DNA from 3 places in the Paenibacillus sp. FSL P2-0136 genome. Region 3 is predicted to be linked to each of the others. Evidence: riboswitches for the same ligand, from Rfam matches in the RefSeq annotation. Region 3 holds a riboswitch; each other region holds the start of a gene.
What was found. Region 3 has a riboswitch for cyclic di-GMP ahead of NYE26_RS00380 (anti-repressor SinI family protein). Riboswitches for the same ligand answer to the same signal wherever they lie in the genome.
Positions count from the first base shown of each region.

Region 1: linked by a shared signal. The riboswitch ahead of NYE26_RS03390 (PA14 domain-containing protein) and the one ahead of NYE26_RS00380 (anti-repressor SinI family protein) in region 3 are both predicted to bind cyclic di-GMP.
Region 2: linked by a shared signal. The riboswitch ahead of NYE26_RS01640 (transglutaminase-like domain-containing protein) and the one ahead of NYE26_RS00380 (anti-repressor SinI family protein) in region 3 are both predicted to bind cyclic di-GMP.

Region 1 is NZ_CP150244.1:814,448-817,689, reverse strand. It holds gene NYE26_RS03390 (PA14 domain-containing protein) at 1-1,344, opposite strand, end outside; cyclic di-GMP riboswitch class I at 1,359-1,439, opposite strand; gene NYE26_RS03385 (sugar phosphate nucleotidyltransferase) at 1,577-2,950, opposite strand.
Region 2 is NZ_CP150244.1:392,541-395,782, forward strand. It holds gene NYE26_RS01625 (glycosyltransferase family 2 protein) at 1-144, shown strand, start outside; gene NYE26_RS01630 (GtrA family protein) at 134-538, shown strand; gene NYE26_RS01635 (class D sortase) at 607-1,260, shown strand; cyclic di-GMP riboswitch class I at 1,386-1,467, shown strand; cyclic di-GMP riboswitch class I at 1,541-1,621, shown strand; gene NYE26_RS01640 (transglutaminase-like domain-containing protein) at 1,635-2,444, shown strand; rRNA gene NYE26_RS01645 (16S ribosomal RNA) at 2,811-3,242, shown strand, end outside.
Region 3 is NZ_CP150244.1:92,833-96,074, reverse strand. It holds gene NYE26_RS00390 (TasA family protein) at 1-459, shown strand, start outside; gene NYE26_RS00385 (helix-turn-helix domain-containing protein) at 782-1,114, shown strand; gene NYE26_RS00380 (anti-repressor SinI family protein) at 1,260-1,403, opposite strand; cyclic di-GMP riboswitch class I at 1,438-1,541, opposite strand; gene NYE26_RS00375 (2-oxoglutarate dehydrogenase E1 component) at 2,037-3,242, shown strand, end outside.

The DNA of each region.
Region 1 (3,242 bases), 720 kb from region 3:
GAAGCTGATGACATCATCGTTACGCACCATAACCGGTGTCCCCGAGAGCGTCATGTTCTTGAAGTATTCTCCAAGCAAGCCATTCTGGGCAGGCTTACTGTCCGTATCACCGGAGGTTGGGACCGGCTTCGGAATCGGCGCAACGGTTGGTGTTGCAGTCGGCGTTGGTGTTACAGTCGGCGTTGGTGTCGGTGTTGCAGTCGGCGTTGGTGTTGGTGTTGCAGTCGGCGTTGGTGTTGGTGTTGCAGTCGGCGTTGCGGTAGGCGTTGCCGTTGGCTTAGGAGCCGCCGCCGGAGCAGACCAGGCCTTATATTGGTCACGGGTCAGTGTGTAGCTGTCATTCATGAAATTCTTGATCGTAGCCGTGCTGTTATTCTCATAGAGCATCTTGCCCCAGTTCATCATGAACACGTAATTCTGCTGGGTCAGCTTCAGCTTCGAGATGTTCGGCATTTCGCCGTTCTCGCCGATGCCGATCGGTTTGCCGCCAGCCAGGCTGGTCAGATCATCATGATATTTATTCGAGTAGTCGTTATTATATATATCTGCTGCCAGCACATCCACTCTGTCCGCGCCCGGATAGGTCCGTGCATAGGGATCAGAGTTGGCATTCGGCGCATTCGGGTTCCATACCCAAATCAGATTATTTAACTGATGAACGTTCACGAACCGGTCATACATAATATTCCATAGTGCAGTGAAGTTGTCTTTCTTGCCCCACCAGAACCAGCCGCCGTTCATTTCATGGTACGGTCTCCAGAGGATCGGAACCTTAGCATCCCGCAGACTTTTCAGAGAGACAGCTACTTTATCCAGATCAGTGATTAGAGCATTATACTCTGGCGTGCCGGGGGTTACGTATTTGTTAAATTGCGCCTGAGTAATTGGCTTCTGCACATTGGACCATTCGTACTTGGTGCCCGGCAGACTCTGGTGGAAGGTCATGGCGACAATGCCGCCCGCTCTGGACCAGTTCGTTGCACTCCAGACGATATTTTTGCGTTGTGCAGCTACTCCGCTCTCGCTCTGTCCACCGATTGCTCCAAGCTCATACCCATGCAGTGCGGCGTATTGTCCGCTTGTTCCCTTCAGCTTGTTGCTCAGCTCATCCGGACTTTCGAAATAGTCATGCTGCCCTGTAATGATTCCGTTCCCGGAGATCTCATAGAGACTGTTCAGCAGCTTGACCGCCTCGGCTGAGGCATTAGGGTTCACGGGCGCTCCTGTAGAGGAAGCAGCCTTGACAGTGGACGGGGCGATTCCCAGTCCCACGGGTACAGCAGACAATACCACGGCCAGCGACAGCACAGCGCAGAGCAAACGAGACTTACGGTAAGTTTTCACAATATTCTCTTCCTTTCGGTAGCCAGGCTGCCACTCTTGCGAAGGCCCTATAGCTTTGCGTCCCTATCTTTCGATTAGGTTTGCCATTGTCGTTTTGGAAGGATCAATCCCTCTTACCGTAAGTATCGTCGATATGCAAATTTAATGTAGAGTAAAAACAAATTTTGTCTGAAAAATAGTTCTAAATGCCTGATTAAAAATTGTAACAATTGGTTAAATAGATAAGTTAGACCTACGAAATGAACTGATGTAGAGCGATATCCTCCCAGTCCAGAGTAATACGGATATTGTCCTCCTCTACCAGCTCAGACCCTGTCTGCACCTCAATGAACTCCACATCGGTAAGAGCAAGAATGGCATGCTTGGTCCCTTCCGGTATCCGCACCACATCTCCCGCCTTCACCTTATGCATCTTCTCATTGATGACAATGCTGGCTTCCCCGCTGACGAAGGTCCAGATTTCACTGCGTTTGTGATGCAGCTGGTAGCTGATATTTTTGCCCTCATTGATGAAAATCCGCTTGGTCAGCACCTCGTTGCCCTCATCATATTTCACATAATCGATCACCTTGTAGTGGCCCCAGCGGCGTTCCTCGTACATCGGTCTTTGTTCAAAAGTCTTCAGCACTTCCTTGATCCGCGGACTCTCGGCCTTGTGTGTCACCAGAATGCCGTCCGGGCTGGCGGCGATAATCAGATCCTTCGCCCCGATTACCGTGATTGGAATATCCAGCTCGTTAATGAGGCAGGTGCCTTCGGAGTCAGCGGTGATAAAGCCTTTGCCGACATGGTTACTGGTCATTTCCTCGGTCAGCGTATTCCAGGTGCCCAGGTCTTTCCAGAATCCGGCGTAAGGCTGCACGACGATGTTCTCTTCTTTCTCCACCACTTCGTAATCGAAGCTAATCGAGGACAGCAGCTTATACTGCTTCTGCAGCTCCTCGTAATTGAGCGGCAGCCCTTTGCGCTGCAGTATATCCAGCAGGTAACCCAGACGGAAGGCGAACACTCCGCAGTTCCAGAGCGCTCCCCGCCTGATTAGCTCCTCAGCTTGGATGCGGTCCGGCTTCTCCTGGAAGTGGCTCACTTGCAGGTAACCATTCGCTCCCGCATCTGCGCCCGTTGGAATAATGTAGCCGTATTTCTCCGAAGCATGCTCGGGAACTACGCCCATCAGCGCCAGGTTCGCCCCGCTCACCAGCATGGTGTTCTCCAGCTGCAGCACCGTTTCGAAAAAGGAGGATTCCACGTATGGGTCCACCGGCAGAATCGCCACGGTCTCGCTTGGGGACACCCCCGCGATGGAATACAGGTAGGCCGCCGTCAGCGCAATAGCCGGGAAGGTATCCCGCCGCTCCGGCTCCACGATGATCGGCACCTCGCTGCCGAGCTGGCTCTGGATCATCTCCACCTGGCTGCGCCCGGTCGCCAGATACGAGGACCCGGCCATGCCGTTCTCCTCCAGCTGTCTCCATACCCGTTGTACCATTGATTCCGGTTCACCTGCCGGGCTTGCCAGTACCTTCAGAAATTGCTTGGAGCGTGAATCATTGGACAACGGCCAGAGCCGCTTGCCGGAGCCGCCTGATAGAAGTACTAGTTTCATAGTGAACCCTCCATATCGTATTGTTATTGGGTATTTCTTGTTGCGGAGCTGTGAGTTAAAATCCCGCCTGTTATGAGGGTCGCTGCAAGGAATTTTGGGCTTACGGCCGCTGTTGTCTCCAGATGTTGTTGATTATATTGCTTGCAGCAGATAACATCCGGAGACAAAGGCGGACGCTAACGCTCCTACAGCTCCAAAATTCCTCTCCGCTCCATTTCATAACAGGCTTGTGATTTTATATCCGCTTCGCCCGCTGGCGAAGCTCCCGGCTAAAGATCCGATATTGCCGCTT
Region 2 (3,242 bases), 300 kb from region 3:
ATGCTGCTGGGCGTGATCGGGGAATACATCGGACGGATCTATGATGAATCTAAGGATAGACCGCTTTATATCGTACGCGAGACCCGAGGCTACCCGGAGGCAGAGGCCGAAGACACGCGGAAGGCAAGCGATTATGCAAGATAAGGCTTGGCGGGCAGGGATGATCCAGTTTCTGAAATTCAATGCGGTGGGCCTGCTTAACACGTTCATAGATTTTGCGGTATTTACCCTGCTTCATTCCCTGGGGATGCTTAACACCCCTGCACAGATTATTTCCTACAGTGCCGGGACGGCCAACAGCTTTTTCTGGAATAAGAAGGTGACCTTCAAGGGAAGGGACAGAGGCGGGGATGGCCGCTTTGACCGGATGCAGCTGGTGAGATTTATTGTGCTGAATCTGATGGTGCTGGGCATTTCGGTGCTGCTGATTCATCTGCTGACTGACCGGCTGGGCGTCCAGGTGCTGATGGCCAAGGTGCTGGTTACCTTTGTTACAGTAATCATTAATTTCTTTGGAAGCCGGAAGTGGGTATTCTAAAGAGAGCGTATATCTTCCCCGTATTCTGCGGAGGAAAGCACTTATTCTATGTTGCGGAGGCGATTGTCATGCGGAAGTTATCCTATTTGATTATACTTGCCGGGGTCCTGATTATGCTCTACCCCAAAGGAAGCGAATGGTACGAGGACCGTCAGCAGCAGAAGCTGCTGGAAGAGGCTGAACAGGCCTATAGTGAAATCGTTCCTTCGGCTACGGCTCCTGCCAGCCAGGATCTGAGCAAGCCTTATGCAGAAGTCACCCAGCTGCTGGCGGAAGAGTCTGGTGCGGAAGAGCCGGTGCCCACTACAGCGCCCGAGATTGAAGTGGGAGGCAAAATCACCGCTATTATTGAAATCGATAAAATCGATCTGAAGCTGCCTGTACTGGAGGGCGCCACTAAGACCAATATGAAGCATGCGGCGGCGCATATGAAGGAGACAGCTCCGATTGGCGCGGTAGGCAATGCAGCGATTGCGGCACATCGGTCAAGAACGGCAGGGCGGCTGTTCAACAGACTGGATGAGGTCGGTAAAGGGGATGCCATTACTGTTATTACAAGCGGACAGGAATACAAATATGTTGTATATGATGTATCTATTGTAGAGCCTACCGATATTTCAGTACTGAAGGGTAAGGATGATGATAAGATTCTGACCCTCATTACCTGTGATCCGCTTGTCAACCCTACCCACAGACTCATTATTCATGCAAAGTTGACCTGATTGTCATAGGACAATGCTGAGAAAGGTCAAAAAACATAAAATTTTAGTCTATTTTTGCGGGAATCTAGTGATTTGGGTCTTGCTAATAGATTGAGATATGGTAAGCTATAACTATGAAAGCTAATACACGATAACGGCAAACCTATCGAAAGGTAGGGACGCAAAGCTACAGGGCCTTCCCGTCATGGATGGCAGCCAGTTACCGAATGAAGAGGCTTTTTTTGTTTGTTTTCATTCTGAATCTGTCATTATGTGGCAGTAGATTGGACAGATAAAGCTTATACGATAACGGCAAACCTATCGAAAGGTAGGGACGCAAAGCTAAAGGGCCTTCCCGTAAGAATGGCAGCCAGCTACCGAAAGGGGTTTTATCCATGAAGAAGTTTTATTTAATGCTGATTACACTTTTTGTGATCGTCACTTCCGTGCAGACAGGCACTGCTCAAGCAGCAAATGCAGATTCAAGCTGGTTAAATGTTGGACAACTTGATCAAGGAGTTATCGGGGTTTCGTACGATGTTCCTAAGGACAAGAAGATGAAGCTCATGATTACCAAGGACAATAACAGCTATACTTACAACTTATACACTTCCAAACCGACCGAGACGTTCCCGCTGCAACAAGGTAATGGCTCTTACAAGGTCTCCGTTCTTGAGAATACTACCGGTAACAAATACAAAGTACTATCTTCCGAGACTGTATCTCTCTCAATGAGCAATGTGAATGCCGTATATTTGAGCTCTGTACAGAATGTAAAGTGGAGTTCTTCCGATAAATCCGTTCAAAAGGCAGCACAGCTTACAAAGGGTCTGACCACAGATGCAGACAAAGTTAAGGCTATCTATAATTACATCGTAGCTAACGTGAAATATGACTACTCTCTGGCCAACAGCGTAAGCACAGATTATATTCCGAACAACGACAACACACTGGCTACCAACAAAGGTATCTGCTACGATTACGCTTCCTTGTTCGCTACTATGCTCCGCAGTGAAGGGATTCCAACCAAGTTGGTTATGGGGAATACAAGCTATGTAACTTCATACCATGCCTGGAACGAAGTGTTCCTGAACGGCAAATGGGTGACGATTGATACTACAGTGGATGCAGGTCTGGGTAAGAAAACAGCATCAACAGAACTGATCAAATCAGCAAGCAAATATACTGCAGCGAAATTCTACTAAGAATAGCTGTAACTATAGCATTATCTGAGAATAGCCCGCTTAGTCATTAAGCGGGTTATTTTTATTTATATAAAGGTTGCTTTTTAATAGAAGGATAGGTTATTATAAATAAGCGTTGTTGGAGCGGCAAAGGAAATGAGAGATTACTTAAATAAGTGATTTCAAAAATAAAGCTTGCATTGCTCAGATGAACGTGATATATTATAAGAGTTGCTGGTGACGACAACATCGACACTAACAACGAGCTTGATCTTTGAAAACTGAACAACGAGTGAGTATCTGGAGATCGCTTCGGTGAGATCCAAAAATGAGAATGTAAATTCTCGTCAGATGTTTCAAAATGAGCAATCGCTCTTTCTAAATACCAATTTGGAGAGTTTGATCCTGGCTCAGGACGAACGCTGGCGGCATGCCTAATACATGCAAGTCGAGCGGAGTTTGAGAGGAAGCTTGCTTCCTTTCAGACTTAGCGGCGGACGGGTGAGTAACACGTAGGCAACCTGCCCTCAAGCCTGGGATAACTACCGGAAACGGTAGCTAATACCGGATAATTTCTTTTTTCTCCTGAGAGAAGAATGAAAGGCGGAGCAATCTGCTGCTTGGGGATGGGCCTGCGGCGCATTAGCTAGTTGGTGGGGTAACGGCCCACCAAGGCGACGATGCGTAGCCGACCTGAGAGGGTGAACGGCCACACTGGGACTGAGACACGGCCCAGACTCCTACGGGAGGCAGCAGTAGGGAATCTTCCGCAATGGGCGCAAGCCTGACGGAGCAATGCCGCGTGAGTGATGAAGGTTT
Region 3 (3,242 bases):
AAGCTCGGCTCTTCCTTCAATACTCCGGTAGCGCTGACGAATCTGAAGCCGGGAGACTACACCGTCCGCACCTTCACCTTGTCCAATGACGGCACACTGGATATCAAATTCCTCAAGCTTGCCACCACTTACACCGTGACCGATGCCAAGGGCGATAACGCGGGCCAGGATCTCGGAGACCACTTCAAGGTCAAGCTCCTCGATAATACGTACACCGGCGGATCATTAAGCGGTCATGTGCTGTCCGAGATCTCCCTGAAGGATCTGAAAAATACCCCCAGCTACGATCTCGTAGCAGCAGGTGTACTGCCAGGAGGGATTGCCGCCGCCGGGTCCAAGACCTTCAAGATCGCCTTCGAATTCGTAGACAACACGCTCGATCAGAACATTTTCCAGGGTGACGGCTTAGCTCTGAACTGGACCTTCGATGCTCTTCAAGGAGTGGGAGAAGCCAAGTAGATCAGGGGCCAGCCTATACAAGTGAAAATGGCTTTGCTGCCACCTTTTATTAGGAAGGCAGCGTTTCAGCAATCCATCAAGACGGCATATCCTCCCTCATCCGGGCCGGGTATGCCGTTTCTTTTTTCCCGCTGCCGGGTTCAAGGATTTTTGTCCGTTTTGCGGATTTTTGTTATACTGACAAGAGAAAACGGCTTTGCTTACTTTGAACGGGCGGTACCGTTTCAACGAGAAAGATAAGGAGAATGTATAGCGCAAAGCATATAACTTCTTATTTTTCACCAAAAAAAGTACGGAGGGCGTTGTAATCGTGTCAGATACTATGGGAAGCCGCATCCACAAACTCCGGCTGGAGAAGGGCTATTCGTTATCCGAGCTTGCCGATAAGGCTGATGTGGCGAAATCATACCTCAGTAATGTGGAACGGAACATTCAATCCAACCCCTCCATTCAATTCATCGAAAAAATCGCTGACGCGCTTCAGGTATCCATTCATGCACTGTTGTATGGCGGACTGGCAGAGACGGAAGAACAGGCTCTGGACGGGGAATGGTTCCGGCTTGTTCAGGAGGCCATGGCCTCCGGTATAAGCAAACGCGAATTCAAGGAATTCCTCGATTACCAGAAATGGCGCATGGAACAAAAGGACAACTAGACGGGCATTATATGCCACAGGGAAGATTCCGCACGGCAGGGAGGCCGCCTTCGGCGAAGGCAGCCTTTCAAGCGGCATACAGAAAAGGCACAGCGTACCGGACGCTGTGCCTTTTCTGTATGTATCCGAACAATGATGACCGCCCTTACATCGCCTGGAGCGCCTTCTCACTTAGAAACCGGCGGATATCCTCCGCCGCGATCCCCGCCTGCTTGGCAGACATCAGCAAGTGCACCCATTCTAAATCCAGATCTACTGCCTGCAGCTCGTCATTCCCCTGGTTGGACATATCCAAGAAATCTCCTCCTAGAATTTTCGCGTCCCCAGGCAGTCCGGCCATCATAGTAGTATTGCTACTTTGTAGTATTTCTACTTTAGATCCGAGACTTTGTGCCCCTGTCTTTCGGCAGGTTTACCTTTTACTGGACCCTTTCCATCATGAAAGGATCTGGCAAGAATCGATGAAACCGTTCTCCGCAATAACATTATACAAGATCATACGCAATTAGTGTGTCGTTTTCTGGAATTTTTTTATGAAAAAATGTGAGGAAACTTAGCTGAAATTGCCAGCGGCTTGTATAAATATTTCCAGTTCCAAGTTCAAACACTAGCTAATAGTTTAATTATACTAAAGGGAACCCCATCCGCCCCGACTTGCCGCTGCACGCAACATCGTATAGAGACAATTACCCATTTGTATGTATAACGGGCTGTTATATGAGTTTTTTCTATTTATGATAGTTCCGTATGAATACTGTAATGAATCATGCCAAATTGCGAACGGATTGACCGAAAGTATGAATTGATTACCCCGCCGGAAAGTAGCACAATAGGATGAGAATGAAACCGCAAACATTTGCAGCTCCGCCAAGTGGCACACTGGATGCCTCGCGTGGAGTTTATCCGTTAGGAGGACCTATTCATGGCAGTCAAAGAGCCCTATAACGACACAGTATGGAGCAAATACTACGGCCCCAACCTGGGCTACATCCAAGAAAGATATGAGCAATTTGTCAAGGACCCCTCTTCTGTTGAACAGCATTACCGCGATCTCTTCACCGTATCCGGCCCCCCTCCACTGGCACCCGATGCCGAGAGGGCTCCAAGGCCTGCCGTATCAGCAGATGCCGAGTGGCTCAAGAAGGCTGTCAAGGCCTCGAAGCTGATCGCCAATATTCGAATATATGGCCATATGGCCGCAGACATTGACCCGCTGGAGCGCAGCACGAACCCGATGGCCAAATGGCTGGAGCTGGAGACCTACGAGCTTACCCGTGAGGATCTTAATGCCCTGCCCGCTTCGCTGATCTGGGATAATGCCCCTGCGGATGTGCATACCGCGATGGATGCCGTCCACAGAATGCGCCAGGCCTATACACAGACCATTGCTTATGAATTCGGGCATGTGCATGATGAACGCGAGCTGCGTTGGCTCAACAGCCAGGCGGAATCGATGACCTCCCCTGCCCCGCTGAATAATACAGAACGCAAAGAGCTGCTGAAGCGGCTGGTTCAGGTGGAGCATTTCGAGACCTTCCTGCACAAGACCTTCGTCGGCCAAAAGCGCTTCAGCCTGGAGGGCAATGATGCCCTTGTGCCGATGCTGGATGAGATTGTGCGGGCTGCCGCGCATGACGGCGCCGAGCATATCCTGATGGGTATGGCCCACCGCGGAAGACTTAATGTGCTGGCCCATATTCTGGGCAAGCCTTATGATATTATTTTCTCAGAGTTCCATCATTCGCCGAACAAAGAGCTGTTCCCTTCGGAAGGCTCCATGGGCGTGACTTACGGGTGGAGCGGTGATGTGAAGTACCATCTCGGGGCTGACCGTGCCGTCCGCGAAGGCGAAACCGTACGTACCCGGATCACGCTGGCCAATAACCCCAGCCATCTTGAATTCGTCAATCCTGTAGTCGAGGGCTTCACACGCGCCGCACAGGAAGAACGCAACGCTCCGGGACTGCCTAAGCTGAACACAAGCAAGGCTATGGCTGTGCTGATGCACGGCGATGCAGCCTTCCCTGGCGAAGGTATTGTGGCTGAGACGCTTAATATCGGCAAATTGCAGGGTTATCAGAATGGCGGTACCGTGCATATTATCGTCAATAACCGGATCGGCTTCACC